Regions from separate parts of the Streptomonospora wellingtoniae genome, predicted to be linked through region 1. Evidence: riboswitches for the same ligand, from Rfam matches in the RefSeq annotation. Region 1 holds a riboswitch; each other region holds the start of a gene.

What was found. Region 1 has a riboswitch for cobalamin ahead of RM446_RS03905 (energy-coupling factor ABC transporter permease). Riboswitches for the same ligand answer to the same signal wherever they lie in the genome.
Region 2: another riboswitch for cobalamin. It lies ahead of metE (5-methyltetrahydropteroyltriglutamate--homocysteine S-methyltransferase); the one in region 1 lies ahead of RM446_RS03905 (energy-coupling factor ABC transporter permease).
Region 3: another riboswitch for cobalamin. It lies ahead of RM446_RS22620 (ABC transporter substrate-binding protein); the one in region 1 lies ahead of RM446_RS03905 (energy-coupling factor ABC transporter permease).

Annotation. Positions count from the first base shown of each region.
Region 1 covers NZ_JAVREK010000003.1:78,281-87,938, reverse strand. The annotation lists gene cbiE (precorrin-6y C5,15-methyltransferase (decarboxylating) subunit CbiE) at 1-810, shown strand, start outside; gene cobJ (precorrin-3B C(17)-methyltransferase) at 860-2,620, shown strand; gene RM446_RS03920 (energy-coupling factor ABC transporter ATP-binding protein) at 2,642-3,523, opposite strand; gene cbiQ (cobalt ECF transporter T component CbiQ) at 3,520-4,275, opposite strand; gene RM446_RS03910 (energy-coupling factor ABC transporter substrate-binding protein) at 4,282-4,647, opposite strand; gene RM446_RS03905 (energy-coupling factor ABC transporter permease) at 4,651-5,430, opposite strand; cobalamin riboswitch at 5,419-5,625, opposite strand; gene RM446_RS03900 (4Fe-4S binding protein) at 5,785-5,979, shown strand; gene RM446_RS03895 (precorrin-8X methylmutase) at 6,025-6,621, shown strand; gene RM446_RS03890 (sirohydrochlorin chelatase) at 6,900-7,838, shown strand; gene cobC (Rv2231c family pyridoxal phosphate-dependent protein CobC) at 7,828-8,880, shown strand; gene cobT (nicotinate-nucleotide--dimethylbenzimidazole phosphoribosyltransferase) at 8,993-9,658, shown strand, end outside.
Region 2 covers NZ_JAVREK010000014.1:70,032-79,689, reverse strand. The annotation lists gene RM446_RS14570 (DUF6461 domain-containing protein) at 1-400, opposite strand, end outside; gene RM446_RS14565 (polysaccharide deacetylase family protein) at 707-2,296, opposite strand; cobalamin riboswitch at 2,621-2,840, shown strand; gene metE (5-methyltetrahydropteroyltriglutamate--homocysteine S-methyltransferase) at 2,996-5,269, shown strand; gene RM446_RS14555 (DUF3558 domain-containing protein) at 5,471-6,592, opposite strand; gene RM446_RS14550 (hypothetical protein) at 7,148-7,318, shown strand; gene RM446_RS14545 (coiled-coil domain-containing protein) at 7,387-8,403, opposite strand; gene RM446_RS14540 (extracellular solute-binding protein) at 8,999-9,658, shown strand, end outside.
Region 3 covers NZ_JAVREK010000032.1:14,623-24,280, reverse strand. The annotation lists gene RM446_RS22645 (hypothetical protein) at 1-488, opposite strand, end outside; gene RM446_RS22640 (copper chaperone PCu(A)C) at 764-1,294, shown strand; gene RM446_RS22635 (ABC transporter ATP-binding protein) at 1,379-2,185, opposite strand; gene RM446_RS22630 (FecCD family ABC transporter permease) at 2,218-3,273, opposite strand; gene RM446_RS22625 (FecCD family ABC transporter permease) at 3,270-4,349, opposite strand; gene RM446_RS22620 (ABC transporter substrate-binding protein) at 4,353-5,393, opposite strand; cobalamin riboswitch at 5,425-5,607, opposite strand; gene RM446_RS22615 (response regulator transcription factor) at 5,993-6,667, shown strand; gene RM446_RS22610 (universal stress protein) at 6,813-7,709, shown strand; gene RM446_RS22605 (CBS domain-containing protein) at 8,050-8,907, shown strand; gene RM446_RS22600 (CBS domain-containing protein) at 8,970-9,658, shown strand, end outside.

The sequences.
Region 1 (9,658 bases):
GCCGTGCTCACCGCCCCTGGCGGCGCGGGGCCCGAAGCGTTCCTGCCCGAGCTGCTGCGCGCCGGCCGCGAGGTCCACGTCGCCCAGCGCCTCGGATCGCCCGGCGAGGAGGTCGTGCGCATCGCCCCGGGCGATCCGGTGCCCGAGCGCGACTGGGCCGCGCCCAACCTCGTGCTGGCCGTGGACCCCGAGCGCGCGCTCGCCTCCGCCATGGCCTGGCTGCCCGGCCACCAGGGCGCTCCGCCCCAGTGGGCCCTGCCCTGCGACGCCTTCGAGCACCGCGCCTCGCTGATCACCAAGCCCGAGGTGCGGGCCCTCGCCCTGGCGCGGCTGGCTCCGCGGCCCGGCACCGTGGTGTGGGACGTCGGCGCGGGCAGCGGTTCGGTCGCCGTGGAGTGCGCCAGGTTCGGGGCACGCGCCGTCGCCTTCGAGCGCAACGCCGCCGACTGCGACCGCATCCGCGCCAACGCGCTCGCCCACGGGGTCGGGGTCGAGGTGCACCCCGGCGAGGCCGCCGCGAACCTGCACGGCGCCGCCGCACGGCTGGCGCCCGACGCGGCGTTCGTCGGCGGGGGAGACGACGCGGTCGCGGCCGCGGTCCTGGCCCACCGCCCTCGGCGGGTCGTCGCCGCTCTGGCCTCGCTCGACCGCATCCGCCCGCTGCACGACATGCTCGCCGCAGGTGGCTACACCGCCGAGGGCACCCAGCTCCAGGCCTCCGGCCTGGCGGGCCTGCCCAGCGGTTCCCTGCGGCTGGCCGCCGCCAACCCGGTGACCGTCCTGTGGGGCGTCCGCCGGGACGAGACCTGAGACGCGCCCCCACCCCCGCTCCGCCGACGCACCGACCGGAAGGGCCCAGATGACCGACAGCGGCGCCATCGGCGTCATCGCCGTGACCGAGCGCGGCCGCACCGCGGCCGGCCGCCTGCAGGCGGCCTGGCCCGACCGGGTCCGCACCTTCACCGAGGACCGCGCGGGCGAGCAGCTGCGCAGCGCCTTCGCCGACTGCGGCGCCGTGGTGGCCTTCCTGGCCGTCGGCGCCGCAGTGCGCGCCCTGGCGCCGGTCCTCGGCGACAAGCACACCGACCCGCCGGTGGTCTGCGTCGACGAGGCGCTGCAGCACGCGGTCGCGGTGCTGGGCGGCCACCACGGCGGCAACGCCCTGGCCGGCGAGGTCGCCGGAGTGCTGGGGTGCCGACCGGTTGTCACCACCGCCAGCGACGCCGCCTCGGCCGCACCGCTCGACTCCTACGGCGCCGACCTTGGCTTCACCGTCGCCGACACCGCGCCGTTGGCGCCCGCCGGCGCCGCGCTGCTCTCGGGCCGGCCGGTGCGCCTGGAGTACGGCGGCGCCCCGGCCTGGCCGCTGCCGCCTCTTCCCCCCAACGCCTCGGCCGGCACACCGGCGGAATCGGCGGAGGCGCTGCTGCGCATCACCGACCGCGCCGCGGCTCCGGAGGCCGCACCGGCGGTGCCGACCGTCACCTACCGCCCGCCGTCGCTGGTGGTGGGGGTCGGCTCGGCGCGCGGCGCGTCCGGCGAGGAGGTCGGAGCGCTCGTCGACCGGACGCTGGCTGAAGCGGGCCTGGCCGCGCAGTCGGTGCGCGCCCTGGCCACCGTCGACGTCAAGGCGGATGAGGAGGGGATCCTGCGCGCGGCCGCCGAACGCGGCTGGCCGGTGCGGATCTTCTCCGCCGACGAGCTCGCCGGAGTCGACGTTCCCAACCCCAGCGACGTGGTGCGCGCCGAGGTCGGTACGCCCAGCGTCGCCGAGGCCGCCGCGCTGCGCGCCGCCGGGGAGGACGGGGCCGCCGCCGAGCTCGTGGCGGCCAAGCACAAGTCGGCCAACGCGACCGCCGCCGTCGCGCGGCTGCGGCCACGCGGCCGCCTCGCCCTGGTCGGACTGGGGCCGGGCGCCCGCGACCTGGCCGCGCCGCGCGCGCTCGCCGAGCTGCACCGCGCCTCGGTCGTCGTGGGGCTGGACCAGTACCTGGACCAGGTGCGCGACCTGCTGCGCCCGGGCACGCGCACAATGGCGAGCGGCCTCGGCCAAGAGGAGGAGCGGGCCCGCACCGCGGTGGCCGAGGCACGGGCGGGGGCGGCCGTCGCGCTCATCGGTTCGGGCGACGCCGGGGTCTACGCCATGGCCAGCCCCGCACTGGACTTCGCCGGTAGGGACATCGACGTCGTGGGTGTGCCCGGAATCACCGCCGCCGTCGCCGCGGCGCACCGGCTCGGCGCCCCTCTCGGCCACGACCACGCCTACATCTCGCTGTCCGATCTGCACACGCCGTGGGAGGCGATCGAGCGCCGCGTGCGCGCGGCCGCCGAAGGCGACTTCACTGTCTGCTTCTACAACCCGCGCAGCCGCCGCCGCGACTGGCAGCTGCCGGAGGCGCTGCGCGTCCTCGCCGGGCACCGGCCCGCGGCCACGCCCGTGGGCTACGTGCGCAACGCTGCCCGCGGCGACGAGCACGCCGCGGTGACGACCCTGGCGGCGATGCTGGACGGCGAGGCCGAGGAGGTGGACATGTACACGGTCGTCCTGGTGGGCAGCTCCGCCAGCCGCACCGTCGCGGGGCGCTTCGTCACCCCGCGCGGCTACACCTGGCGCGGCTGAGGCCCGACCCGGCCGGGCGCATCAGCCGCGTGCACCGTCGGCCTCGTCGAGGAGCCGCTGGACCTCCTCGGGGGTGGCCGGGCCGGGGGCGCCGGGAGGCAGCAGGCCCGCCGCGCGCAGGGCTCGGTCCGTCGCGGGAGCCCAGGGCGGGCGCAGCCGGGCGGCCGCGAGCAGGGCGGGATCGGCCAGGATCTCGCGGGCCGGTCCCGAGGCGAGTCGCCCGCGGTCGAGCAGCAGCACGGTGTCGGCCCAACGCCAGGCGAGGTCCACGTCATGAGTGGAGACCACCAGCGTGGTGCCCGCCGCACGAAGCCCCTCCAGCGTCTCCACCAGCGACTCCACACCTTCGGGGTCCAGCCCCGCGGTGGGCTCGTCGAGCACCAGCACCGAAGGCCGCATCGCCAGGGCGCCCGCCAGCACCACGCGCTTGCGCTGCCCGTAGGAGAGCAGGTGCGTGGGCTGCTCGGCCAGGTCGGTGATCTCCAGCGCCTCCAGCGCCCAGGCCACCCGCTCGCGTGCCGCGTCGGTGTCCAGGCCCAGGTTGAGCGGGCCAAAAGACACGTCCTGGGTCACGCTGGCGGAGAAAAGCTGGTCGTCGGGGTCCTGAAAGACCAGCTGGACGCTGCGCCGCAGCTCGGCGAGTGCGCGGCGGCCGCGCCGCACCGGCTCGCCGCTCAGGCGGATCTCGCCCTCGCCGGGTGTCAGGCTGCCCGACAGGAGCCGCAGGAGAGTCGTCTTGCCGCCCCCGTTGGGGCCGAGCACGCCCACGACCTCGCCGGGAGCGATGTGCACGTCGAGTCCGGCGAACACCGGCGCGGAGTCGGGGTAGCCGAAGGAGAGTCCCAGACCGGCGAGCGCGGCGGGCGGGGCGGCGGTTGCGTCGCCGCCGGGAGCGGTGGTCACGGGCGTGCTCCAATGAAGACGTAAGCGGCGGTCGCCGCGGCCACCAGCAGCGGCGGAAGGGCGGCGGCGACCAGCGCGGCGGGCCGCAGGGGCAGCTCGTCGACCAGTACCGTCAGCTCTCCTGTGTAGCCGCGGCATTCCAGGCCGCGCTGCATGCGCTGCGCGCGGTGGAAGGTGCGCACGAACAGTGCGGCACCCAGCGACCCGACCGAGCGCACCCAGGCGCGCCGGTCGACGTAGCCCAGCCGGCCCGCCTGGGCGGTCTGCACGCGCCGGGCGCTGTCCAGCGTCACGAACAGCATGCGATAGATCAGCGCGACCACCTCCACCAGCGCGGCGGGCAGCCCGATGCGCGTCAGCCGCGGCAGCAGGTCGGCCAGCGGGGTCGTGAAGGCGAAGAGCAATTGGCAGCACACCGCGGCGGCGGCGCGCCCGGTGATCTCGCCGGCCCGGGCCGGGCCCTCGGGATCGAGAGCGACAGCGCCCTCTGGTCCGCCGACGGTCACCAGCAGCGTCAGCGACCCGGTCACGATGAACAGCAGCGGCCCCCAGGCCGTGCGGGCGAAGGCCCGCGGCGACACCCGCGCCGGCCCGAAGGCTGCGGACAGAGCGACGGCGGCCACCAGCGGCGCGGCGGGCCAGGTGGGCAGCGCCAGCGCGCACACCAGCAGCCCGCCGAAGAACAGCCCCTTGGCGGCGGGGTGCACCCGCCGCCAAGGACTGGCATAGGCGGCTGCGTCGATGGCCAGCACGCGCGGCTACCGCTCGGTGGAGCCGGAGTCCGCCTCGGCGGTCTCGGTGGGCGCGGCCTCAGGCGGGACCGCCCCCTCCTGCGCCAGCCTGCTGCGCGTGCGCACGACGCCGAAGTAGTAGCCGATGATCCCGGCGCCGATCGCGGCCTGCAGGGCGAAGATGCCTGACTCGATCTCGCCGGAGGGCGGCTCGTAGACCGCGGTGAACCACGGCTCGTAACCGCGGTCGATCTCGGCCACGGCGCCCCGGGCCTGCGCGTCCGCACCGGCGAAGGGCTCCTCCAGGTGGCTGCCGGAACCGATGAGCAGGGGCAGTACGGCGATCAGCGCGGCGGCGGCGATCAGCAGCCAAGTGGTCGCGGTCCTCGGCATCTCTCAGCCCGCCTTGTTCTCGGTCGCCACGGCCGCATCGGCGGAGGAGGCCTCGGCGGTGCGCCGCGGAAGCACTCCCAGCCGACGCAACTGGTCCGGGTTGACCCGGCACAGCAGTCGCACGAGCACCACGGTGACCAGGCCCTCGATGACGGCCAGCGGGATCTGTGTCACCGAGAAGATCCCGGCGAACTTCGTGAAGGAGCCGAGGAACCCGGAGGCGGAGTCGGGGAACGCCAGCGCCAGCTGGACGCTGGTCATGGTGTAGGTCGCCAGGCTGCCCAGCGCGGCGGCGCAGAACACGGCCGCGCCCAGCGAGGTCTGCTCGCCGGCGGAGGCGGTGGCCGCGCGCACGAGCCGGTAGGCGCCGTAGGCGACCCACGGTCCCACCACCGCCATGGAGAAGACGTTGGCGCCGAGGGTCGTCAGCCCGCCGTGCGCCAGCAGCAGCGCCTGGAACAGCAGGGTTATCGTGCCCAGCGCGGCCATGACGGGCGGGCGGAACAGCAACGCGCCCAAACCGGTGCCCGTGGGATGGGAGCAGCTTCCGCTGACCGAGGGGATCTTGAGCGCCGACAGCACGAAGCAGAACGCCCCGGCGGCGCCGACGAGCAGCTTGGCGTCGGGGTCGGCGCGGACGGCCTGCGTGAGCGACCGGACACCGTGCGCAACGAACGGGGCCGCGGCGGCGGTCCAGGCGGCAGCGTGCTGCCAGGGCAAATAGCCTTCAGCGATATGCATCTCGGGGGACCCAACTTCCAGCACCTCGTGGACGGTCGTCACGCCGTGGCCGGTCTCCTGGCTGACGGGTCGCCGCCCTCCGCCGGCCTTCCCAGAAGCAGCGTCGCTGGTGCTTCCAGTGGCCTGCGCCGACCCGCCGCGAACGGCGGGCGGGGCATCGGACTTCCCGCTCACAGTGGCGAGGGCCGCGCCGGTTTCGTACCGGACTTCCCGAACACCACGGCCCATCGAACGTACGGCCCGAATGGCGGATCCGCAATGGGAGGACATCCCGGCCGCGCCGCCTCGGGTGTCGCCTAAGCCCCGTGTACGCTGGGCCTGCGCCGCGCTTGAGGGGTCCGCCGCGCCGCCGCGGTGGCACTGGTCTCAGCGCCGGCGCCGCACGGAAGGAGCGCCTTGGCCGACCCCGCCGAGCCCGCCGTCCCGGTGGCTGTGACATCGTCGTGCACGGCCTGCGGAGCCTGCCTGCTGACCTGTCCGGAGCACGCGCTCCGGCCGCAGGGCGGGCGCCTGGCCGTACTGGGCGACAGATGCACAGGCTGCCTGGAGTGCGTGGAGATCTGCCCGGCCGACGCGATCGCCGTCCTGTAGGACCGGCCGCGCCGGCCGAGCCGGAGCGAGGGGGAGGAGACGACCGTGCAGCGGCGGGTGCACCCGATCGAGACCGAGTCCTTCGCCATCCTGCGCTCCCGCGTCGACCTGGGCCACATGCCGCCGCTCAGCCGCGCCGTGGCCGAGCGGGTCATCCACTCCAGCGCCGACCTGGACTACGCCGCCGACCTGGTGATCGACGACTCCGCGGTCGAGAAGGCCGCCCGGCTGCTGGACGAGGGTGCACCGGTGGTGACCGACGTCGCCATGGTCGCCGCCGGCATCACCGCCCGCGACTGCGTGTGCCACATCTGTGACCGGCGCGCCGAGCGCCTGGCGCGCACGGCCGGGATCACCCGGTCTGCGGCGGCGGTGCGCAGCGCCTTCTCCGACGTCGGACCCGGGGCCGTCTGGGTGGTGGGCTGCGCCCCCACCGCGCTGGCCGAGATCGTCGCCCGCCGGGTCGAGCCCGCGCTGGTCATCGGATTGCCCGTGGGGTTCGTGGGCGCTGCGGAGTCGAAAGCCGAACTGCGTGCGAGCGGGCTTCCGCAGGTGAGCAACGTCTCGGAGAAGGGCGGATCGGCGGTCGCCGCTGCGGCGCTGAACGCTCTGCTGTACGGTCCCGTACCCGTACCCGAGTGAGCCGGCCGCCGTCGGCGGCGCGCCCCGAAGCGCGCGCCGGCACGGCCCGCTGAACGAGGAGTGAGAGAGGAGGAGCCGGCCACCGCGAACAGGCGGCGGCAGTCGGCGCCGCACGGTGCCCAGCCGACCGCGCCGCGCAGCGGCGGACCCCGCGGGTCCGGCCTCCTGCGCCTCCGAGCACACCGCCGTCGCAACGCGGCTCTCCCCCCGAACCGACAAGTCGGACAGCGCTGCCCGCAGGCGTGTCCGAAACACCCCACTCACCGGTTAGGAATCGGATGCAACCCCCTTTGCTGCTGGTCGGACACGGAACCCGCGACGACAAGGGCGTAGCGGACTTCGAGGCGTTCGTCGAGCGCCTGGGCCGCCGCTTCACCGACCGCGAGGTCGCCGGGGGCTTCATCGAACTCTCGCCGCCACCGCTCACCGAGGCCGTCGGCGACCTCTACGCCAAGGGCCACGAGCGGGTGGTCGCCCTGCCCCTCATGCTGGTGGCCGCCGGCCATGCCAAGGGCGACATCCCCGGCGCGCTCGCCCGCGAGAAGGAGCGCCACTCCGGCTTCGACTACGCCTACGGGCGCCCGCTCGGCCCCCACCCGACGGTCCTGCGGCTGCTCGCCGAGCGCCTGGCGGAGGTCCTCGACACCGCGCCGTCCGACGGCGGCGCCGACGGCGACGACACCGAAGCCCAGACCACCGCCGTGCTCCTCGTCGGCCGCGGCTCGACCGACCCCGACGCCAACGCCGAGGTGTGCAAGGTCGCGCGCCTGCTGCAGGAGGGGCACGCCGCCGCGCGGGGCGTGGACTTCGTCGAGCCCGCGTTCATCTCGCTTGCCCGGCCCAGCGTCCCCGAGGGCCTGGAGCGCATCCGCCGGCTCGGCGCCCGGCGCATCGTCGTGCTGCCCTACTTCCTGTTCTCCGGCGTGCTGCCCGACCGCGTGGCCGACCAGACCACGGAGTTCGCCGGCGGGCACCCGGACCTCGACATTCGCTGTGCGCAGGTCGTCGGCGACTGCGACGGGCTGGCCGACGTGATCGCCGAGCGCTACGACGAGGCCCGAGCGGGCGACATCCGGATGAACTGCGACACCTGCGTCTACCGCATCGCGCTGCCCGGCTTCGAGGACAAGGTCGGCGCCGCCCAGACACCCCACCACCACCCCGACGACCCCGCGCACGGCCACGGCCACGGCCACGGGCACGGCCATGGGCACTGAGGCGCCCGACCGCACCGCCGCCGAAGGCGGCCCCGACCTGCGCCACCACGGCGACGCCGAGGCGGGGCCGGGTCTGCTCGACTTCGCGGTCAATGTACGCGCGGGCACCCCGCCGGACTGGCTGGCCGAGCGGATCGCGGCGTCGCTGTCCGGTGCCGCCGCCTATCCCGATCCCGCGCCGGCCCGTGCGGAGGTGGCCCGCCGCCACGGCCGCGACCCGGCCGAGGTGCTGCTGACCGCTGGAGCGGCCGAGGCGTTCGTGCTGCTCGCACGGGCCCTGCGGCCGCGCCGCGCCGTCGTGGTGCACCCCCAGTTCACCGAGCCCGAAGCGGCGCTGCGCGCGGCCGGCCACCCCGTCGAACGCGTCGTGCTCCCGCCGCCCCGCTTCGAGCTGGACCCGGGGCTCATTTCCGAGGAGGCCGACCTGGTCATGGTGGGCAACCCCACCAACCCCACCTCGGTACTGCACCCGGCCGCCGCGCTGGAGCGCCTGGCCCGGCCGGGCCGCGTCCTCGTGGTGGACGAGGCCTTCGCCGACTGCGTCCCCGGCGAGGCGGAGTCGCTGGCCGAGCGCACCGGCGTTCCCGGGCTCGTGGTGGTGCGCAGCCTCACCAAGACCTGGGGTCTGGCCGGGCTGCGCGCCGGCTATGTGCTCGCCGAGCCCTCCGCCGTCGAGCTGCTGGCAGGAGCCCAGCCGCTGTGGTCGGTCTCGACTCCCGCGCTCGCGGCGACCGCGGCCTGCTGCGAGCCCAGCGCCCTGGCGGAGGCCGAGGCGTGGGCGCGGTGGCTGACCGGTCGGCGCGCCGAGTTCGCCGCGGAACTGGGCGATGCGGGCTTGCACGTCACGCCCGCCGCAGCGGCTTCGTTCCTGCTGGTCAAGGCTATCGGCGGGGAGCCGTTGAGGCACCGGCTGCGGAACGCGGGCATCGCCGTACGCCGCGGCGACACCTTTCCCGGGCTGGATTCCGACTGGCTGCGGGTGGCGGTGCGCGACCGGGATACTTCGCTCCGCCTTACCCGGACTCTGGCAGAGTTGCGATGAGATCGCTGCGAGGCGGCGGGTGCCCGCGCGGCGTGGTGAGGATTGCGATGCGTGTATCCAGTGCTGACGACAGCCGGCGTCCCATGCCGCCGGCCCGTCCTGGGGGGACGAGATGACCGGTGAGGACCGGCGCCGCGGCGCCGAGGACAACCCCGAGTCCGAACGGTGGAAAGGGCTGCTCGACGATCTGCCCGAGACCGGCCGCGGCTCGGGGAGCGCGCCCTCGCGAGAGCAGGAGTCCGACGCACGCACCGCGCAGCAGCGCCCCAACCCCTTCCACGCCCCGGTCGAGCGGCGGCGCGGCGGGGGAGCCGGCGGTGCGCACACGCCCTACGAGCGTCCGAACGTGATTCCCTTCCGCGGCGCCGGCCAGGACCGCGACGCGGACGTGGAGGCGGACCGCGGGCGAGAGGACCCCTCCGAGCGCGAATGGGACGCCGCCGAGCAGGACTCCGCACGGGCCAGCGGTTCCGGGCGGGACGCCGGCGCCGCACACGAGCGGGACCACGCGAGCGCGCCCGCCGCGCCGCAGGCACGCCACCAGTATCGAAGCGAGCCCCGCGAGACCGGCCGCGGGCAGCAGCATCCCCCAGGGCCGCAGCGCAGACCCGGGGCCGACGCGCCCCCTGCCGCGCAGCCTGCACCCTCTCCCGCACCCGAGCCCGCCCGTACCCGGGAGCGCGCCGCCGATCAGCGGGCGCCCGCCCCGATGGCACCGCAGTACCCGCCGCCCTCCCGGGCCTCCGCGCCGGGACCCGCCTCGCGCGGGGCTCCCGCG
Region 2 (9,658 bases), on a different contig from region 1:
TGCGGGCGTCGAAGAAGGTCTGCAGCACGCCGTCGATGACCCAGCGGAACTCGTAGCGGTGGTCCATCAGCACCCGCACCGACACCAGCTCGGTCTCGGCCGAGAGCGCGCGGTAGCACTCGGGCCGGGTGGCCCGGCAGCCGGTCGGCTCGATGATCACCGTCCAGCCGCCGACCGCCAGCGCGTGCACGGTCATCGGGGGGCGGTCGTCGGCGCAGCAGAGTGCGGCCTCGACGGCCTCGGCGATGGGCAGGCAGCGCATGTCGCGCTCGGCCACACCGAGCCGCCCCAGAGCGGCGGCCTTGCCGAGTCCTCGGACGTAGGAGAGGCAGTACGCTTCGGCGAGGTCCGGCTGAGTCTCCCGCAACCAGGCATAGTCGCGGGCCAACGCAACGGCCATCGGAATTCCCTTCACGTCCACGGGGCACGCTGTGGTGGCTGCTCACATCGTCGGGAACGACCGCCTTCACCCTTCGCGTTCCCCCGGGGAGCCCCGCTATGCAGGCCGGTTGAGGACACGCCGGCGCGGTTCGGCGGTCCCTGCCCGGGTACCCGGGTACCCGGCGGGGTCCGTCCCAGTGCCACGGCGCACCAGCCTACGCGCGCACGCGGGTGCCCCGCACCGGGGACACCCCGCGTCCTGTCGCCGCGCTTGCGCGGCCGCCCGGCCGCCCGCACCGGCGAACGCCCAGGCCACCGCCTCTCGTCAGTTCGACGGGCTCTCCGAGCCCGACGGTTCGGGCTTCGGCGGGTGGCCGTCGATGTACTTCTTTCCGGGGTCGGTCTCGCCGAGCAGTTGCGACACCGTGACCATGGTGTAACCCTTCTTGTCCAGCCGCTTGAGCATGTCGGGTACGGCGTCGACCGTCGTGCCGTGGATGTCGTGCATCAGCACGATCGATCCGGGCCGGGCGCGCTCGACGGCGCGGTCGCTGACGAGCTCCGAATCGTGGTCGCGCCAGTCGTTGGTGTCGATGCTCCACAGGATCTGCGCCTGGCCCAGCTCCGTCGTGACGTCGGCGACGCCCTCGTCGGTGGCGCCGTAAGGCGGGCGCATCAGATCCATGCTGTAGCCGGTCTCGCGCCGGACGAGCCCGTTGACCGTCGTCAGCTCGTCGCCGATCCCGTCCTTGCCCAGCGAGGTGAGGTCGGGGTGGTGGACCGTGTGGTTGGCCAGCTCGTGCCCCTCGGCGTACTCGCGGCGGACCGTGTCGGGGAACTCGCGCACCGGCTCGCCCGTGACGAAGAACGTCGCCTTTGCGTCGTACTTCGCCAGCGTGTCGAGCAACTCCGGCGTGCGCCCTCCCGGGCCGTCGTCGAAGGTCAGCGCGATGCACTTGGAGTCGGGAGAGTCGCAGTCGACCTCGTCGGGATCCGTGGCGAAGGTCCCCGGGACGCTGCCCTCAGGCGGGCTGTCCTTGGGCGCGCTCGCGGCGTTGGTGATCTCGAACTCGGGAGTGACCACCACGGCGGCGTCGCGGGCCCGCTCGCCGAACGACGAGAGCAGCGGCGCCGCCGCCTTCCCGGGTACGACGGCGCGGACCCGGCCCTTCTTCGGCGGGGCGACCTGGCCCTCGTCGAACTCCACGACGAGGTCGCCGTCGGGGTTGAAGCCCACGGAGTCGTACATCTCGGCGATGGGGTGCAGCTTCGAGGCGTCGACACCGCCCCGGTCCTTCAACCGCTTCTTGACCAGCCCGTCGAGCTCCTCCAGGCTGCCCTGGCCGTCCAGCAGCTCGGTGGAGTAGGCGGTGCGGCCGGACTCGGTGTTGTACCAGTAAGTGGAGTGGCCGGTCCGCTTGCCGCCGCCGTCCTTCTCGTGCTGGGTGAGGCGTACCGCCAGGACGTTGCCGCCCGCGACGCTCACCTGCCAGTCGACGGTGTAGGACTTCGCTCCCCGTTCGGCGCTCGCGAAGTCCTGCGCGTCCTGCTCGGTGATCTCGCCGAGCCGCTCGGTGAACGGGCCGGCCTTGGGCACGCGCGGGTAGGACACGTGCGTCTCCACACCACCGTCGAGGGTCTCGGTGGAGGTCTGCTCCTCAAGACCGGGGATGTGCTCCGTGTCGACGGCGGTCAGCTCGTCCGCTGCACCCGTGGCCGGCGTGGCACCGGGCGATGCCGACGCCGATGCACCCGACGATGCAGGGTCGGCCCCGCCGCCCGTGCAGGCGGTCAGTGCCAGCAGCAGCGCCAGAGCCGCCGCGGCGGAAACTGTACTCGCGGTTGCTGTTCGAGAGCGGAGTGTGACGGCGCCTGGCCGGAAGCCAGTATGCGAGCCGACTGGCTGGTGCTTCAACTGGTGCGCGTCCTTCACGGTTCTGGAGTCGGGTGCCGGTGAATGTGTCGCTCTGGGAATCCGCGCGGGTTCCGCGAATGACATATCAATTCGGACACGGTCCATCGGTCGAGGGTAATCTCCGCAGAGGTGAATTAGTCGACAGAAGACGTCATGATGCGGCCAACAACTGCACAAGCTTGGCAAAGTCCGCCTGCCCCCGCGCGTCGGCCTCGCGTCCGCCGGAGCGGTTCGGGCGGCCGCCGCCAGGCCTCGTCCGGTCGCTGCGCAGGCCCGGGATCGCTGTGTGGGGAGGCGTCCGCGGGCGGTCGTGACTGCCTGGACTATAGTTGCAGCCGCGGTCGGTACGCGCACGTTGAGCCGTGCGTGTCGCAAGAGGGAACCCGGTGCGAATCCGGGACTGCCCCGCAGCGGTAAGTGGGAACGAAAGCCGCCATCGCACTGGGCGTTTGCGCCTGGGAAGCGGCGGCCGGTAGGAGGAGCGGCCCGATCGGGCCGTGCCGCGCCCGCGAGTCCGAATACCTGCCACCGCCCGCGGGCTGACACGCCCGCGGTGGTCCGTGCGCCCCGAGGGAGGGCCAGGGCGGTGGCGCTCCTGTGCGCTCGCACCCCCTCTCCCGCGGCCGCGGATCGTCCGGCTGATCGACGAGGGAGAGAACAAGCCATGCGAGAAGGCCACACGTCCGCGGGCGGTGCCGCATGATCCCCACGACCGTCCACGGATACCCGCGCATCGGCGGCGACCGGGAGCTGAAGCGCGCCTGCGAGTCCTACTGGGACGGCCGCTCCGGCGCCGCCGATCTGGACGCCGTCGCCGCGCGCCTGCGCCGCGAAGTCTGGGAGTCGCTGCGCGACGCCGGGATCGGCACGATCCCGTCCAACACGTTCTCCTACTACGACCACGTCCTCGACAACGCGGTCCTGTTCGGGCTGGTGCCCGAGCGATTCCGGGCGGCGTTCGAGGCCGCCGATGACCGCGAGTCCGAACTCGCCGCCTATTTCGCCATGGCGCGCGGCACCGGCGACCTCCCGCCCATGGAGATGACCAAGTGGTTCGACACGAACTACCACTACCTGGTCCCCGAACTGTCGCCCGCGACGCGGCCGCGCCTGGCGGGCGGCAAGCCGCTGTCGGAGTACACCCAGGCCAAGGGACTGGGCGTGCCCACCCGGCCGGTGCTCGTAGGCCCGCTGACGTTCCTGATGCTGGCCAAGCCCGCCGCGGACGCCCCCGAGGGCTGGCGGCCCCTGAACCTGCTCGACGACCTGCTGGCGTGCTACTCCGAACTGCTCGATCGGCTGTCGGCCGTGGGCGCCCGGTCGGTGCAGCTCGACGAGCCGATCCTGGCGAGCGACGAGGGCCGCGCCGAGCTGCCGGCCCTGGAGCACGCCTACGGCCGCCTGGGCGCCCAGGCCCGGCGGCCCGAGCTGTTGGTCTCCACCTACTTCGGTGCGATCGGCGCGCAGGCGCTCGAGGTGCTCAAGGGCACCGGCGTCGAGCAGATCGGCCTGGACCTCGCCAGCGGCCCCGAAGGCGTCGCCGAGCTGGCGCGCGTCTCGGGCCTGGGTGACAAGACCCTGGTCGCGGGTGTCGTCGACGGGCGCAACGTCTGGCGCGCCGACATGCCCGGGAAGCTGTCGACGCTGGGGTCCGTCCTGGGCCTGGCCGGCCGGGTCGAGGTGAGCACCTCCTGCTCGCTGCTGCACGTGCCGATCGACCTGGACGCCGAGCCCGGCATGGACCCGGCGGTGCGCGAGCGGCTTGCGTTCGCCAAGCAGAAGGTCGACGAGGTGGTGCTGCTCGGCCGCGCCCTTTCCGAGGGTGACGGGGCCGCCGCGGCTGAGCTGAAGGCCGCCCGCGGATCAGCGCCCGCGTCCTTCACCAACTCCCGGGTGCGCGCCCGGCTGGAGGCGCTGGGCGGTGCGACCACCCGCGTGGGCGACGGGCGGCGAACGGTCGCCGGCAAGGAGCCCGTGCTGGCGACGACCACCATCGGCTCCTTCCCGCAGACGCCCGAGGTCCGCAGGGCCCGCGCCGACCACCGGGCCGGACGCATCGGCGACGGGGAGTACGAGCGCCTGATGCGCGCGGAGATCGACCGCGTCATCAAGCTCCAGGAGGACATCGGCCTGGACGTGCTCGTGCACGGCGAGCCCGAGCGCAACGACATGGTGCAGTACTTCGCCGAGCAGCTCGACGGCTACGCCACCACCGCCAACGGCTGGGTCCAGTCCTACGGGTCGCGGTGCGTGCGCCCGCCGATCCTCTACGGAGACGTGTCGCGCCCCGAGCCGATGACGGTCGACTGGATCACCTACGCCCAGTCCCGCACGGACAGGCCGGTCAAGGGCATGCTCACCGGTCCGGTGACCATGCTGGCGTGGTCGTTCGTGCGCGACGACCAGCCGCTGGGAGACACCGCCCGCCAGGTGGCGCTGGCGCTGCGCGACGAGATCGCCGACCTGGAGAAGGGGGGCATCCGCCACATCCAGGTCGACGAGGCCGCGCTGCGCGAGCTGCTGCCCCTGCGGGAGGAGTCGCGCGCGGACTACCTGGCCTGGGCCGTCGAGTCGTTCCGGCTGGCGACCTCGGGCGTGGCGGCGAGCACCCGCATCCACACCCACATGTGCTACTCGGAGTTCGGCAGGATCGTCGGGGCGATCGAGGCGCTCGACGCCGACGTCACCAGCGTGGAGGCCGCCCGCTCGCACATGGAACTCGTCGGCGACCTCTCCGCGAAGGGCTACCGCCGGGCGATCGGCCCGGGAGTCTACGACATCCACTCCCCGCGGGTGCCCTCGGTTGAGGAGATCGAGGCGTCGCTGCGCAGCGCGCTGAGGGCGCTCTCGCCCGAGCAGCTGTGGGTCAACCCCGACTGCGGGCTGAAGACCCGCGGGTACGCGGAGGTCGAGCCCGCGCTGCGCAACCTGGTCGAGGCGGCGCGGCGGGTCCGCGCCGAGCTGGGCCGCTGATGTAGGACGGCGGTAGGCGGCGCGGAGCGCGTCTCCCCCGGCCCGCCTACCGCCCACTCGGCACCGGCTGCGCGGGCGCCGCGGGCGGACTCCGGCCCCGCCGCGCGGTCGGCGCGGGCGCCGAGGATCCGGACACGCGAACACACGAAGGGGGTGCGGCTGCGGGCCGCACCCCCTTCGCCTCGCGCGCAGCGCGTCGCCTCAGCCTCCGATGGGGCTGAGCGACTCCTCGCCGAGGTCGTTCATCAGGCCCTCGACGTCGGAGAACTCCAGCGGCGCCGGGGTGTCCTCGTCCGCGGAGAGGCCGGGGGAGAGGGAGTAGCGCACCTCGACGTTCATGTTGCCCTTGCGGACCAGCATGGTCGCGACCGAGTCCTGGGTGCTCAGCACGACCTCGGTGGAGAACACGAGCACGGCCTCGTCACCGAGGTCCGCCTCCTCCTCGTTGTGGACCTCCAGCTCGCTGTAGCTGTTGCCCTCGTCGGTGGCGTAGTCCAGGTTGGACTGGAACTCCTCCTTGGCGCCCTCGATCGAGTCGGACCCGCCGTAGGGGGTCTGGTAGGTGACCGAGAGCCCGCCGTAGGTCTCGCCCTCGCCCTCGACGTACCAGTTGCACGACGAGGAGGCGTCGGTGAGATTCTTGCTGCCGTCCTGGATCCCGTGCTCGGCGAGCATGTCCTCCGGGATCGCGGCGCAGGGGTCCTCGGGCAGCGCGTAGGGCGGGCCGCCGGCCTGATCGGTGTCCCCGTCCCCGGTGTCGCCGCTCGCGTCGTCGTCCGGGGGCGCCGTGGTTTCGTCGGGCGTGGGGGTGGGGTCGGTGACGGGAGGCTGCTCACCGGGGTTGCGCAGCAGCACGACCAGGACCGCGATCACCAGTACGACGATCACGGCGCCGCCGGCGATGACGATGAACAGGCCGGCGTTGCTCTTCTTGGGCGGCGGGTAGCCGCCGCCGGGGTCCATCGGTCCGCCGGGTCCGCCGGGGCCGTAGGGAGGCTGGCCGCCGGCGAACATCTGCTGCTCGTGCGGCTGCTGGAACTGCGGTCCGCCGGGAGGGCCCTGGGGGGCGTAGCCGCCTGGAGGGCCGTAGCCGGGCTGGCCGCCCGAAGGGTCGTTGTAGGGACCGCCCTGCGGCTGCTGGGGGTACGGCTGCTGCGGCGCCTGGTAAGGCCCGCTCCCGTAGGGCTGGCCGGGAGGGGGAGGAGGCGCACCCTGGTCGGGTCCGGGCTGGCCGTAGCCGCCGTAGGGCGGCTGCTGCCCGCCCGAGCCGCCCTCGCCCTCCGGGTACTGCGGAGGCTGTGTGTAGGGCCCGTTGTCGCTCATGACTCCCCTCGCGCCGCTGAGTTCGAAACGCTGTCTGAGACGCGCGTCGGTGTGCTTCCGGTTCCACCACCTGCGGCCGCCCTCGGTCGCCGTGGGCGGGCCGCGGGGGACGCGCGTGCTCCCGGACCGGTTCCGGGCGCAGGTGTGACCGCGCCGAAGGCACGGGCTCTCCACGGCCCCCGGCCGCGTCGCGGCCGGCCGTGCCCGCTGGTGGAGTCGCGGGCCAGGGCCGGGGTTCGCATCCTAGCGTCCGAGTTTGCACGCGAGAGTGGCGGGGATGGGCCGGGACCGCGGATATCGTCACCGTTTCGTGGCAGGAACGTACTCTTTCGTGTCCTGGGCAGGGGCGATTGCGGTACCCGGCAGGCAGTGCCGGATCCGGGGCCGGAACCGGACGCCTCGGCGGCGCCGGCGCCGCCGAGGCGGATCGTTGCCTGATCGCAACAGCCGGGGGAGTGCGGGGCCGGGTGGCGGACTACGGTGGAACCGTTTCCTCTACGCATCCGTCCGGGACAGCCCCGGCCCGCGCGGCCGCAGGGGGCGGAAAGGTCCTCAATGCCATCGTCGGACTCCGGCGGCTCCACGCCCCCCTCGCAGAAGCGCCGCGCGAGCGGGTACGGGCCATTCGCCTGGACCGTCTTCGTCCTGGCGATCGTCTCGGTCCTGGTCCTGCTCGGCGGCTGCGTGTCGGTCCTCTACGGCCCGCTGGTGACAGGCGACACCTGATTCTCCGGGAACGGTGCCCGGGACCGGTCCGCCGGGCGGGCGGCGGTCCGGGCATCGGAGCATCCCGGCTAGAACATCGAGATGTGCACGTGGTCGTAGTGGTTCTCGGTGATGCTGCCGCGGTCCTCCATGGGGCGCCAGCCCTCGCCGCCCCGGCGGATGTCCCAGATCTCCTGGCGGTAGATGATGTACATGATCCCCAGCCGATCGGCGTTCTCCTGCGCCCAGTCGGCGATCCGCTGGCCGCGCTTCACCTGATCGGACGAGGGCATCTGACCGTTGGCGTCGACCATGAAGTCGCAGGCGCGGCCCTTGGGGTGCTCGCCCACGACCCATCCGCCGTCGGGCCGGTAGCAGCCGACGCCGCCGGTGCCGGGGCTCTCGCCGAACTTCTCGATGACCAGCTTGCGCATCTGCTCGGTGCGCGGCGTGATGTTGTAGGGCCCCTGCATCTCCTGCACGGGGTAGTCGGCGATCATCTTCTGCACGTCGGCGCGCCGGTCCTCCAGCTCGTCGAGGTCCTTCTCGACCTCGTCGACCTTCTCCTCGGCGTTCTGCTGCGCCTTCTCGTCGCGCTCGATGGCCTGTTCGAGCTGGTCCACCTTGTCCTGGTTGGTCGCCGAGAGGTGACCCACGAGCTGGGCCTGGTCGATGATGGCCTGCGGGTCGTCCTCGACGAACATGGCCAGGGCGGGGTCGAGGCCGCCGCCGGTGTAGCTGGCGACCGCCAGCTGGCGCACCTGCTTCTGGGCGTCGCGGACCTCTTCTCGGGTGCTGTCGGCGCGCTCCTCGGCGGCCTCCGCCTCCTCGATGACCGCGTTCATGTCGTTCAGCTCGCCGCGGTACTCGTCACTGAGGCCGTCGGCGCGGCCGCGGAGCTCGGACAGGCTCGGGTCGGCGGGCAGGGGCGCGGCGCTGGACGGCAGGGAGACCAGCGAGCACGCTGCCAGCACAGCGGCGGCCAGAGCAGCCGCCGTGCCGCGGCGGCCGGCTCCGGGCGGGTCGTCGAGGTCGCGCGGGCACGGGGGATCAGGCGCCCAGAAGTCGGCGAAGTCATTCGCGCGGTCGGGTCGTTCGGACTCCACGTGGGTCGCTCTCCTCGGCTGGCGCGCCCGCCGGACGGGGAAGGCGCGCTCTCGATCGGATGCGCGGTAGGACTCGGCGCGGCCGCGTAGGGATCGTAGGCGGTTCAAGGTGCGCACCGAGCGCCTGTGAACAGGGCGGTGTTTAATCTGTCGCAGGTTAGGGCAACAAACTAAGTTTGCCAATCGATGGCCTGCCCAAGGGGCGCCTTTGATTGTACGGAGGCGTCGCCGGCGGGTGGGGCGGGCACGCCGGAACGGATTCGGGCCGGTGGGAGCCCTGGAGCGAGCCCGCGCCGCGGGCCGCGCGCCGCCCCGGCGGGCGCCGGGGACGGGTGCGGCGAAGCTGCGCTTCCTCCGTCGCGCCATCGGCTCCCAGGTCAACCGTGGGTTAATCCTCTGTTCGGACGGTGTGTCGGGCGCGCCCGACGGTGCTGGAGCGGTGCGTGGGACGTCTCCACGGTAACGGTTGGGTTTCTTCGAGGGGTCCGGGCATTGACTGCGCGAGTGTGACCCGATTCTCTTATGGGAGCGCTCCCAAGCGGGGGTACGGGGACGCGGTCAGATTGGAATCCTCGTGTGACGTAAGGGGTCGCAGATGTTTAAGCGTAGGCGCGGTGCCAATGTGGCCACCGCGATGCTGGGCGGCGGAGCACTGCTCCTCGCCACCGCATGCGGTGGCGGAGGAGGCGCCGACGACGGTGAGATCAACCTCGTCGTCGACACCTTCGGGACCATGGGCTACGACGCCCGCATCAAGGCGTTCGAGGAGGAGCACCCCAACGTCACGGTCGAAGAGCGCAACGTCGCCGACCTGGCGAACTACACCCCGCAGCTGCAGCAGAACATCGCAGCCGGCAGCGGTGCGGGCGACGTCGTCGCGATCGAGGAGGGCATCATCGCCCAGTTCCTCGCGCAGCCGGACCAGTTCGTCGACCTGAACGACCACGAAGGGGCGAAGCTGGAGGACGGCTACCTGCCGTGGAAGTGGGAGCAAGGGCACGCGCCCGACGGGGAGCTGGTCGGCCTGGGCACCGACATCGGGTCCATGGGCATGTGCTACAACGTGCCGCTCTTCGACGAGGCCGGGCTGCCCACCGAGCCGGACAAGGTCGCTGAGCTCTGGCCCACCTGGGACGACTTCGTCTCCACGGGTGAGGACTTCATGGACGCCGACACCGGGGCGTCCTTCGTCTCCACGATCCAGCCCTACTTCCGCGCGGTCCTCGCCCAGCACGGCGGCGAGCCGTACCAGAAC
Region 3 (9,658 bases), on a different contig from region 1:
GGGCGCCACCGGGGTGCGGGCAGCAGCGGGGGGAGCAGCAGTGCGCGCACATGGCGGGCCAATGCGGCCGCGGCCGCCTCGCCGCGGCGCAGCCACCACGAGGAGAGCAGCCCTGCAGCCGTGTGCCACAGCAGCATGCCCGCGTCCGAACCGCCGCCGTGGCCGCCGGGCCCGGTTCCCGGGCCCGTGGCGGCCGCGGCGCCCGAATGAGCGGAGGCGATCGTGGCGGGGTCGGCGGATCCCTGGGCCAGCGCGAAGACCAGGTGCAGCGCGAGCTGGCTCCAGGCCATCCACCCCAGGATGACCCAGTAGCCGCGCTCCTTGCCCGCGGCGGCCGCGGCGGCCGCGAAGACGGCCGCGAACCCGACGGCGAAGCCGGTGAAGGGGACGTGGTGCGCCGACATCACCGCGTGTCCCGTTCCGGACACGCCGACGGCGACCGCGGCGAACACCGCGGCCCGGCACGTGCGCGACAGTGGCGACCTCATCACAGCCCTGTCATCCTCGCACCGGTTCGCGGCCCCCTTCCGCGGGGGTGGACGACGCCCGCAAGTCAGGGCCCCGGCCGGTCCGCGATCCGGTCGGCCGCCGGTCCGCGATCCGGTCGGCCGCCGGTCCGCGGGTCCGGTAGCGCAGGTTCCGCGCCGCATCCGGGCGCTGTATGGAACCGTTCCGCGCACCCGACCGACTTGTGGGGGACACGCGGCCCCCACGGGGTGCCGCCTCCGGCCCGACAACGAGAGCACGAACGGACGCATCCGAGATGACCCCTTTCACACGCCGAACGCTGGCCTTCGCGGCGGCCGGGACCGCCGCCCTCGCCCTCGCCGGGTGCGGGCAAGGGAGCGGCACAGGCGCATCGGACTCCGGCACCGGCGCCCCGAGCGGAGCCGGTGCCGGGGACGCGCGGAAGGGCTCCGCCGCAGCGGGCGACCTGAAGGTCGGCGGAGCGTGGATACCCGAGCCCGCGAACCCGGCTACGGCCGCCGGCTACCTGTCGGTGCGCAACTCCGGGGACCGGGACGACGCCCTGGTGGGCGCGGAGACCTCGGCGGCCGCAACGACCGAGGTCCACACCACCGCGACCTCCGACAGCGGCGCGAAAACGATGGAAGAGGTCGAACGGGCCCCGGTCCCGGCGGGCGGCGAGCTGGTGCTGGAGTCCGGGAGCTACCACCTGATGCTGATGGAGCTGCCCGAGGACCTCTCCGCCGGCGACACGGTGACTCTGACCCTGCACTTCGACAGCGGAACCGACGTCGACGTCGACGCGCCTGTTCTGGCGCGAAGCTGAAGCGGCCTCCCGCCCCAGGGGAGCGGCACCGCTTCGGCGGCGACGCGCCCGACCGCCGCTCGCCGGACGTCGCACGCGCGCCGGCTACCGGCGGGGCCGGGGAAGCACGATCGGCGTGCCGGTGAGCGGATCGCTGATCACCACGCACGGCAGGGAGAACACGGCCTCCACGGTCTCGGCGGTGACGACCTCCTGCGGCGACCCCTGCGCCGCGACACCCCCGTCCTCCATGACGACCAGGTGGTCGGCGTAGCGGCCGGCGAGGTCGAGGTCGTGCAGGACGAGAACGATCGTGCGGCCGTCCCGCCGGTTCACGTCGGTGAGCAGTTCCAGCACGTCGACCTGGTGCGCGAGGTCCAGGTAGGTCGTCGGTTCGTCGAGGAGCATCACGTCGGGGTCCTGGGCGAGCGCCAGGGCGATCCACACCCGCTGCCGCTGGCCTCCCGAGAGCTCGTCGAGCGGCCGCTCGGCGAGCTCGGTCACGCCGGTCACCGACATCGCCGCGGAGACCGCCTCGGCGTCGGCGTCGGTGAACTGGCGGAACCAGCGCTGGTGGGGGTGTCGCCCCCGCGCGACGAGGTCGGCGGCCGTGATGCCGTCCGGAGCGACCGGCTGCTGCGGCAGCAGGCCCAGGCGCGTGGCCAGGCTCCTGGCAGGGAGCCGGGAGACGTCGGCGCCGTCCAGCAGCACGGTGCCTTCCCGCGGCGCGACCAGCCGGGCCAGTCCCCGCAGCAGGGTCGACTTTCCGCATCCGTTGGGACCGACGACCGCCGTGACTTTTCCGGGCGGCAGGGTCAGCGAGACCCGGTCGACGACCGTTCCCGCCGACCGGTAGCCGAGGCTGAGGCCGGCGGCGGCCAGCGCTGTCGCCTGGGTAGGCGTGGTCGGCATCGTCGCCGGGGTGGACGGGGTCGGTGAACGCGTCATCCTGTGTGTCCGATCCGGTTGGCGCGGGCGAGGAGGTACAGCAGCACCGGTGCTCCCAGGACGCCCGTCATCACGCCCACGGGCAGCTCCACCGGGGTGAACAGCAGCCGGGCGGCAAGGTCGGCGGCGACGACGAGCAGGGCGCCGAGGGCCGCAGCGGGCGCGAGGAGGGCCCCGCGGTCGGGGAGCAGCCTGCGGACGATCTGGGGCGCCACCAGCGCCACGAACCCGATGGGGCCGGCCGCCGCCGTGGCCATGGCGGCGAGCACGACGGCGACGGCCGCGGGGGCGAGCCTGCCGCTTCCGGTGCGCCCGGACAGCATGCCGGCCAGATCGTCCCCGAGCTCCAGCAGCCTGATCCGGCGCGCCAGCACGACCAGGACCGGAACGGCGACCGCGAGGGTCGCAGTGACGATCGCGACGTGCAGGCCGCTGCGGTTCGCGAGGCTTCCGGTCAGCCAGGCGGACGCGGCCAGCACGCGGTGGTAGTCCGTCCGGGTGAGCAGGAAGGACACGGCCGAGGTCAGCATGGCCGCGACGCCGACGCCGACCAGCACGAGCCGGTAGCCGCTCAGACCGCGCCTGGCCGACAGCGCGAAGATCGCCCCGGCAGTCGCCGCAGCCCCCGCGAGCGCGCCGGCGGCCGTGTGCAGTCCCGTGCCGCCGTACACGGTCAGTACCGTCAGAGCACCGAAGGCAGCTCCGGCGTTCACGCCGATCACGTCCGGACTGACCAGGGGATTGGCGGCGATCCGCTGCAGGATGGCCCCCGACAGGGCGAAGGCGGCTCCCGCCCCGAGGCCGGTGAGGGCGCGCGGCAACCGGTTGCGCACGACCACGTCGTACTCGATGAGCGAGCCGCCCCCGCCCAGCACCCGCAGGACGCCGGTGACCCCGATGTCGAACCGGCCCAGAGTCAGCGACAGCACGGCGACGCCGCCGGCCAGCAGCCAGACGGCCGCCGCCAGGGCGGTGGACCGGCGCCCGAGCCGGAACGCGACGCGGGCGCGCGGGCCGCGGAGCACGAGTGCGTCGCGGTCTCCGGGGATCACAGCTGGGCCAGCTTCCGCCTGCGGACCAGGTGGACGAAGAAGGGCGCGCCGATCAGCCCCGTGACGATGCCCACTTGCAGCTGCTCGGGTCGGATCAGCACCCGGCCGAGCACGTCGGCGAGCACGAGCACGGCCGGTGCCAGCAGCACGCACCAGGGCATGATCCACCGGTAGTCCGGCCCGGTCAGCGCCCGCGCGATGTGCGGTACAACGAGCCCGACGAACGTGATCGGCCCGGCGATCGCCGTGGCGGTTCCGGCCAGCAGCACGACCGAGACTGCGGCGAGCGCACGTGTCGACGCGAGCCGCGTGCCGAGGCTGCGGGCCATGTCCTCGCCGAGGGCGACCGTGTTGAGTTCCCGGCGGACCGCCGTCGCCAGGCAGGCGCCGATCAGGACGGCCGGAGCGGCCACGAGCAGCTGCCCGGTGTCGGCGCGGGTGAGCGAACCCACGGCCCAGAAACGGAAGTCGTCGAGTGCGGAGGCGTCGAGGAGGGTGATGGCCGTGGTCGCGGATCCGACCATGGCGCTGAGCGCCGCGCCGGCCAGGGCAAGCTTCACCGGCGTCGCGCCGCCGGTGCCCAGTGAGCCGAGCGCGTAGACGAAGACCGCGGCCAGCGCGGCACCGGCGAAGGAGTACCACAGGTAGCCGGTGAGGGCGCCCACCTGGAAGACGGACATGGCCACCACCACTGCGAACGCCGCACCGGCGTTGACACCGAGGATGCCCGGCCCCGCCAGCGGGTTGCGGGTCAGTCCCTGCATCACAGCGCCCGCGATGCCCAGGCCGATCCCGGCGAGCACCCCGGTCGCGGTTCTGGGCACACGCACGTGCCATACGATCCGGTCGGCCTCGCTTCCGGCGGGCGCGGCCACGGCCGAGGCCGCGTCGGTGAAAGAGAGGGTGTAGTTGCCCGTGACCAGCGACAGAGCGCACGCGGCCGCCAGCGCGAGCCCGGCCAGAACCAGGCCCGCTGCCCGGCCGGCGCGGCCGGGCAGCAGTCCCCGGCCGGGCTCGCCGGGGGCCGGGAGGGCCGTTGCGTGTCGATTCCCGGGTGGCGCGGTCGCACCGGTCACGGCTTACTGCTCGACCAGGTCCGGGTGGATGTGGGCGGCGACCAACTCGATGCTGTGCGCCGCCCGGACCCCGGCCGCCCGGTCGGCGAACAGGAAGGGGTGGACGTCGCCCCCGGCGACGGCGGTGACCCCCTCCAGCGCCGGATCCGACGTGATCGCCCGGACCTCGTCCTCGGCGTCCTGCGTGGTCAACCCGGCGTCGCAGCAGGCGTCGGTGAGGATGACGTCGGGGTCGCGTTCGACGAGTTCCTCCACGCCGACGTCGACGTTGCGCTTTTCGGTCAGATCGGCGAAGGCGTTGACTCCGCCCGCATGCTCGATGATCCGGGTGCCGAAGTCGATTCCGCTCGCCACCCGGTAGCCGCCGTCCTCCCCGGGTGACACGATCGCCACGGACGGGCGCTCGGCCCCCTCCACCTGCTCCTCCACGGCGGAGATTCGCTCCCGCATGTCGCTGATCACCTGTTCGGCGTTCTCCTCGGCGCCGAACAGCGCCCCGAGGTCGCGCAGGTCCCGGTAGACGCTGCCCACCCGGACCGACCCCGGGTCGATCGCCCGGTCGGTCAGCCCGTCCTCGCTGGGGCACAGCGGGCTGAGGATCCAGCTCTGGACGCCGAGCTCGCGCAGGCTCGCGCGGGTGCCGACCGAGCGGTCCGGGCTGTTCTCGGCAAAGAACCCGTTGTAACCGGAGATCACGAAGTCGGGCTCGGTCTCCAGCAGGCCCTCCCTGCTCGGGAGTGTCGGCACGTACTCGGCCTCGGCCTGCTCGTCGGCGTACTCGGGCAGCACCTCGGCGTCCAGGAATGCGGTGCCCACCAGCCGGTCGCTGAGGCCGAGGGCGTGGGCGACCTCGATGCCGGGCTGGTAGGCGGCGTAGAGGCGCTCGGGGGGCGCGCCTACGGCGACGTCGATGCCGCAGTTGGTCCGGGTGAGGGCGTCCTCGCCCGCCGCCTGCTCGGGGGCGGGAGCGCCGCAGCCGGCGATCAGGAAGGCGCCGGCCAGCGCGGACGCGGCACGGCGGGGGAATGAAGATACGGGGGCCATGAGACCGCCTTTTCCAGGTCCTCGTGGAATCGGGTCGTGCGGTGCCGTGGCCGGTCTCCTGGCTGACGGGTGGATACGCGCTGTGTCCTGCCTTCCCAGGGTTTGCACCCCAGTGGCTCGTTCGGGCGAACGACACAGCACTCCCGATCACAGTGGCGAGGGCCGCACCGGTTTCACACCGGAATTCCCGTTCACCACGGCGCCGCCGACGCTAGCACGCCGCCCTCGATCGGCTCGGACCCGGGAGCGACCGTAGGCGGGCTCGGCACGGGGGCAGGGGGCAGGGGGCAGGCCCGGTGTCCCCCAGGGGCTTCGCCTGGCGGTCGGCGCCCCGCGCCGGAGATCCCGACCGGTCGGAGCCGCCGTCCCCTGCTGGGCGGGCGGTGACCGCCGGAATACGCTCGCGGACGTGCGGATCCGCTCGTCGCGAAGGTGCGGCGGTGCACCACTGCCCGTCGGGCCCTGCCCGGCGGGTGGAACCGGCGGCGTGCGCGGGTAGGAGCACCCCAGGACACGACAGGCGTGCGCGGTCACGAGTGCGGCGCGCACCGCGCCGCGGGTTCTCGCGGCGCCGCCGCAGCGGAATGAGGTGACCTGCCATGGCCGGGACCGACGGCCCGATCCGGGTGTTCCTCCTCGACGACCACGACGTGGTACGCCGCGGGGTCGCCGCGATGCTCGGCGACGAGCCCGACATCGAGGTGGTCGGCGAGGCCGCCGGTGCGGCCGAGGCTCTCGCGCGCATCCCCGCGAGCCGGCCCGACGTGGCGCTGCTCGACGTCCGCCTGCCCGACGGCAGCGGTGTGGAGGTCTGCCGCGACCTGCGCTCCCGCCTGCCCGAGCTGGCCTGCCTGATGCTCACCTCCTACGCCGACGACGACGCGCTCTACGAATCGGTCATGGCCGGGGCCTCGGGCTACGTGCTCAAGCAGATCCACGGCTCCGACCTGGTGGGCGCGATCCGCACGGTCGCAGCCGGCGAGTCGCTGCTCGACCCGCGCAGCACGGCCCGGATCATGCGGCGCATCCGCGAGGACGCCGAGCGAAGGGATCCGCTGGCCGCGCTCTCGGAGCAGGAACGGCGCATCTTCGCGCTGATCGGCGAGGGCCTCACCAACCGCCAGATCGGCGAGCGCATCTTCCTGGCCGAGAAGACGGTGAAGAACTACGTCTCCAGCGTGCTGTCGAAGCTGGAGATGCAGCGCCGCACCCAGGCGGCCGCCTACGCCGCGCAGCTGAAGTCGCAGGAGCCCCGCCGCCGCGGCTCGGACTGACCCGGGCCCGGGTCCCCGGCCGGGCCGAAAGTCCCGCCCTCCGCGGACACACGGCCCTCCGTCCGCGGACTTCGGCCGCTGCCTCCCGGCAGTGCCGCCTGCCTAGCGTCGGTTCTGACACCTCAGTCGAGGGCGGGAGACGGCGATGGGTGAGGAAACAGGCGCGCCGGTGCTGGCAGCGGTCGACGGGACGGAGGGCAGCCTGCGCGCCCTCGACTGGGCGGCGGACGAGGCACTGCGGCGCGGCCGGCGGCTGCGCATCGTCTACGCCTTCGACTGGCCCGTCTACCATACGGTGCCCGCGGGGATCCCGGACTTCTCGATGGAGGACTTCGCCCGACGCGTGGTCGAGCACGCCCGCAGCCGGGCACTCGAGCGGGCGCCGGACCTGCGGACCGAGGCGGAGTTCGAGGTCGGCGACGCCGCACCGATCCTGCTTCTGGCGGCGGCCGAGGCCGAGTTGGCCGTCATCGGCTCGCGCGGCCGCAGCCGGCTCCGCGCGGTCCTGCTGGGCTCGACCGGGATGGAGTTGGCCGCCACCGCCCGCTGCCCCGTGGTCGTGGTGCCCGACCGCGAACCGAAACCGGACGTCGGGCGCGTCGTCGTCGGCCTCGACGGATCACCCGCCGCGCGGGCCGCGGCGGCGTGGTCGTTCGCCACCGCCGCCGAGCGCGGTGCCGCGCTGCGCGCCGTCACCGTCCACGCACGGGTCTCCAGCGGACGCCTGGGCTCACTCGAGGTGCCGGCCCGCTACGCGTTCGACTCCGCCGAGGAGGCGGCGGCCGCGGAGGAGGCCCGCCGCATGCAGTCGGAGTCGCTCGCGGGCCGACGGGAGCATTATCCGCAGGTCGACGTGGAAGAGGTGGTCGAGGGCGGCCACCCTGCCCGCGTACTGGTCGACGCGGCCGAGGACGCCGACCTCCTGGTGGTGGGCAGCCGCGGCCGCGAAGGCTTCACGGGGATGCTGATGGGTTCGGTGAGCCAGTCGGTGCTCTCCCACAGCGCCGTACCGGTGGCTGTCCTGCGGGCCGAGAAGCACTGAGACCGCGTCGGGGCCGCCGCCGGGGCGAAGGGGGCCGCCGCATCCCGGGATGCGGCGGCCCCCTTTCCCGTGTCCGCTCCCCCGCGGGCGCCCCGGGGGCCGCCGGGAGGCCGCCGCCCTCCGGGCCGAAGGTCCGCCCCCGACGGGCCCGTGGGCACTGTCGACGGCGCGCTCCGCGGCGGAGTCTGGAAACAGCAGAGACAGCGGCGGGGCGGCGCACGACGCAACCGAGCACAGCCGCAGTTCCAAGCGTCGGCACGACCGCCGGGCGCGCAGTGCGCGAGCCGCAGCACCGGCACCCGCCGCCGACAGACCGCCGCACGGACACGGAAGGCACACGATGCGCCAGATCGGCGAAGACTACGCCCCGCCGCAGATCGCGGTCCTGGAAGCCCGTGTCCGGCACCTGGAGAGCACCGCGGCCGAACTCGCCGCAGCCGTCGAACGGCTCACACCCCGGGGCGGAGTCCGCCCCGGCGGATCGGACGGGCGCCGAGGCGGCGCACCGGCGGCCGCGGCCACGAAGGAAGGGGCGGAGACGATGCAGGTAGGCGCGATCATGTCGCCCCCGGAAGTGGTGCTGGACGCAGACACCCCGGTGCGCGAGGCGGCTCGGCTACTGGCCGAAGCCCGCTGCGACAGCGCCCCCGTCACGGGGGACGACGGCGAACTGCTGGGCATCCTCACCGAGGGCGACCTGCTCGCCGACCGCTTGGAGGCCGACCACCGCGGCTACGCCCGGGGCCTGGACGCCCCGCCCTCGCGCGGACCCCACCGGGTCGGTTCGGCGATGACCCGCGTTGCGGTCACCGCCGCTGAGGACCAGGACGCCTGCGAGCTGTGTCGGCGCATGTTCGAGACGCGCGTCCGGTGCGTGCCGGTACTGCGCGCCGGTGCGGTCGTGGGCCTGGTGCGCCGCCGCGACGTCATGCTGCTCATGCTGCGCCCGGACGCCGACGTCAGCGCCGACGTGAGCGCCGCCATCGGCCGGAGCGCTCCCGACGCCGAGGGCCTGGAGGTGAGCGTGCGCGACGGCGAGGTCCTCGTGGCCGGCACCGCCGACGCCCGGACCCGCCGCGCCATCGAGGCGCTGGAGCAGACCGTTCCCGGCGTCCGCTCCATCGAGTTCGTGCCGTCGGGCGAGCCCGGCCGGCGCGGACGGCCCGACCCCGCGAGCAGTTCGCCGCGCGCGGTCTGAACGGCCCCGGCCGCGCCCGCCGCGGGCGCGGCTCACAAGCGCACACAGAACAGGAGAAGACGATGCGAAGTACGGTCGCCGACGTCATGACGACCGGGGTCGCCTCGGTCACCGAGGACACCGGCTACAAGGACATAGCGCAGGCGCTGCTGGACCAGGGTGTCAGCGCCCTGCCGGTCCTCGACTCCGAGGGCGGCGTCGTCGGCGTGGTCTCCGAGGAGGACCTCCTGCACAAGGAGGAGTTCAAGGACACCGACCGCGACAACAACTACCGGCCGCCGCTGCGCGCCCGGCTGCGTTCACGGCTTGCCGGCGCCGGGGTGCTGGTCGAGCGCGCCGACGAGAAGGCCGTCGCCACCAGTGCCGCAGAGCTGATGACCCGCCCTGCGGTCACCGTCTCCCCCGACGCGGGAGTCGTGGAGGCCGCCCGGCTGATGGAGCGCCGCGGCGTCAAGCGGCTGCCCGTGGTCGACGCCGCGGGCTCCCTGGTCGGCATGGTCGGCCGCCGCGACCTGCTGCGGGTGTTCCTGCAGGACGACGAAGCGATCGCCGCCGCCGTCCAGGCCGAGATCGACCACCTCGCCGCCGCGATGAAGGGCACCGACATCACCGCCGCGATGAAGAGCACCGACATCACCGCCTCGGTCGACGACGGGCGGGTGGAGCTGACCGGGTCGGTTCACCACCGCAGCACAGGCCACACCCTGGCCCGGCTGGTCAACCGCATCGAGGGCGTCGTCTCCGTCGACAA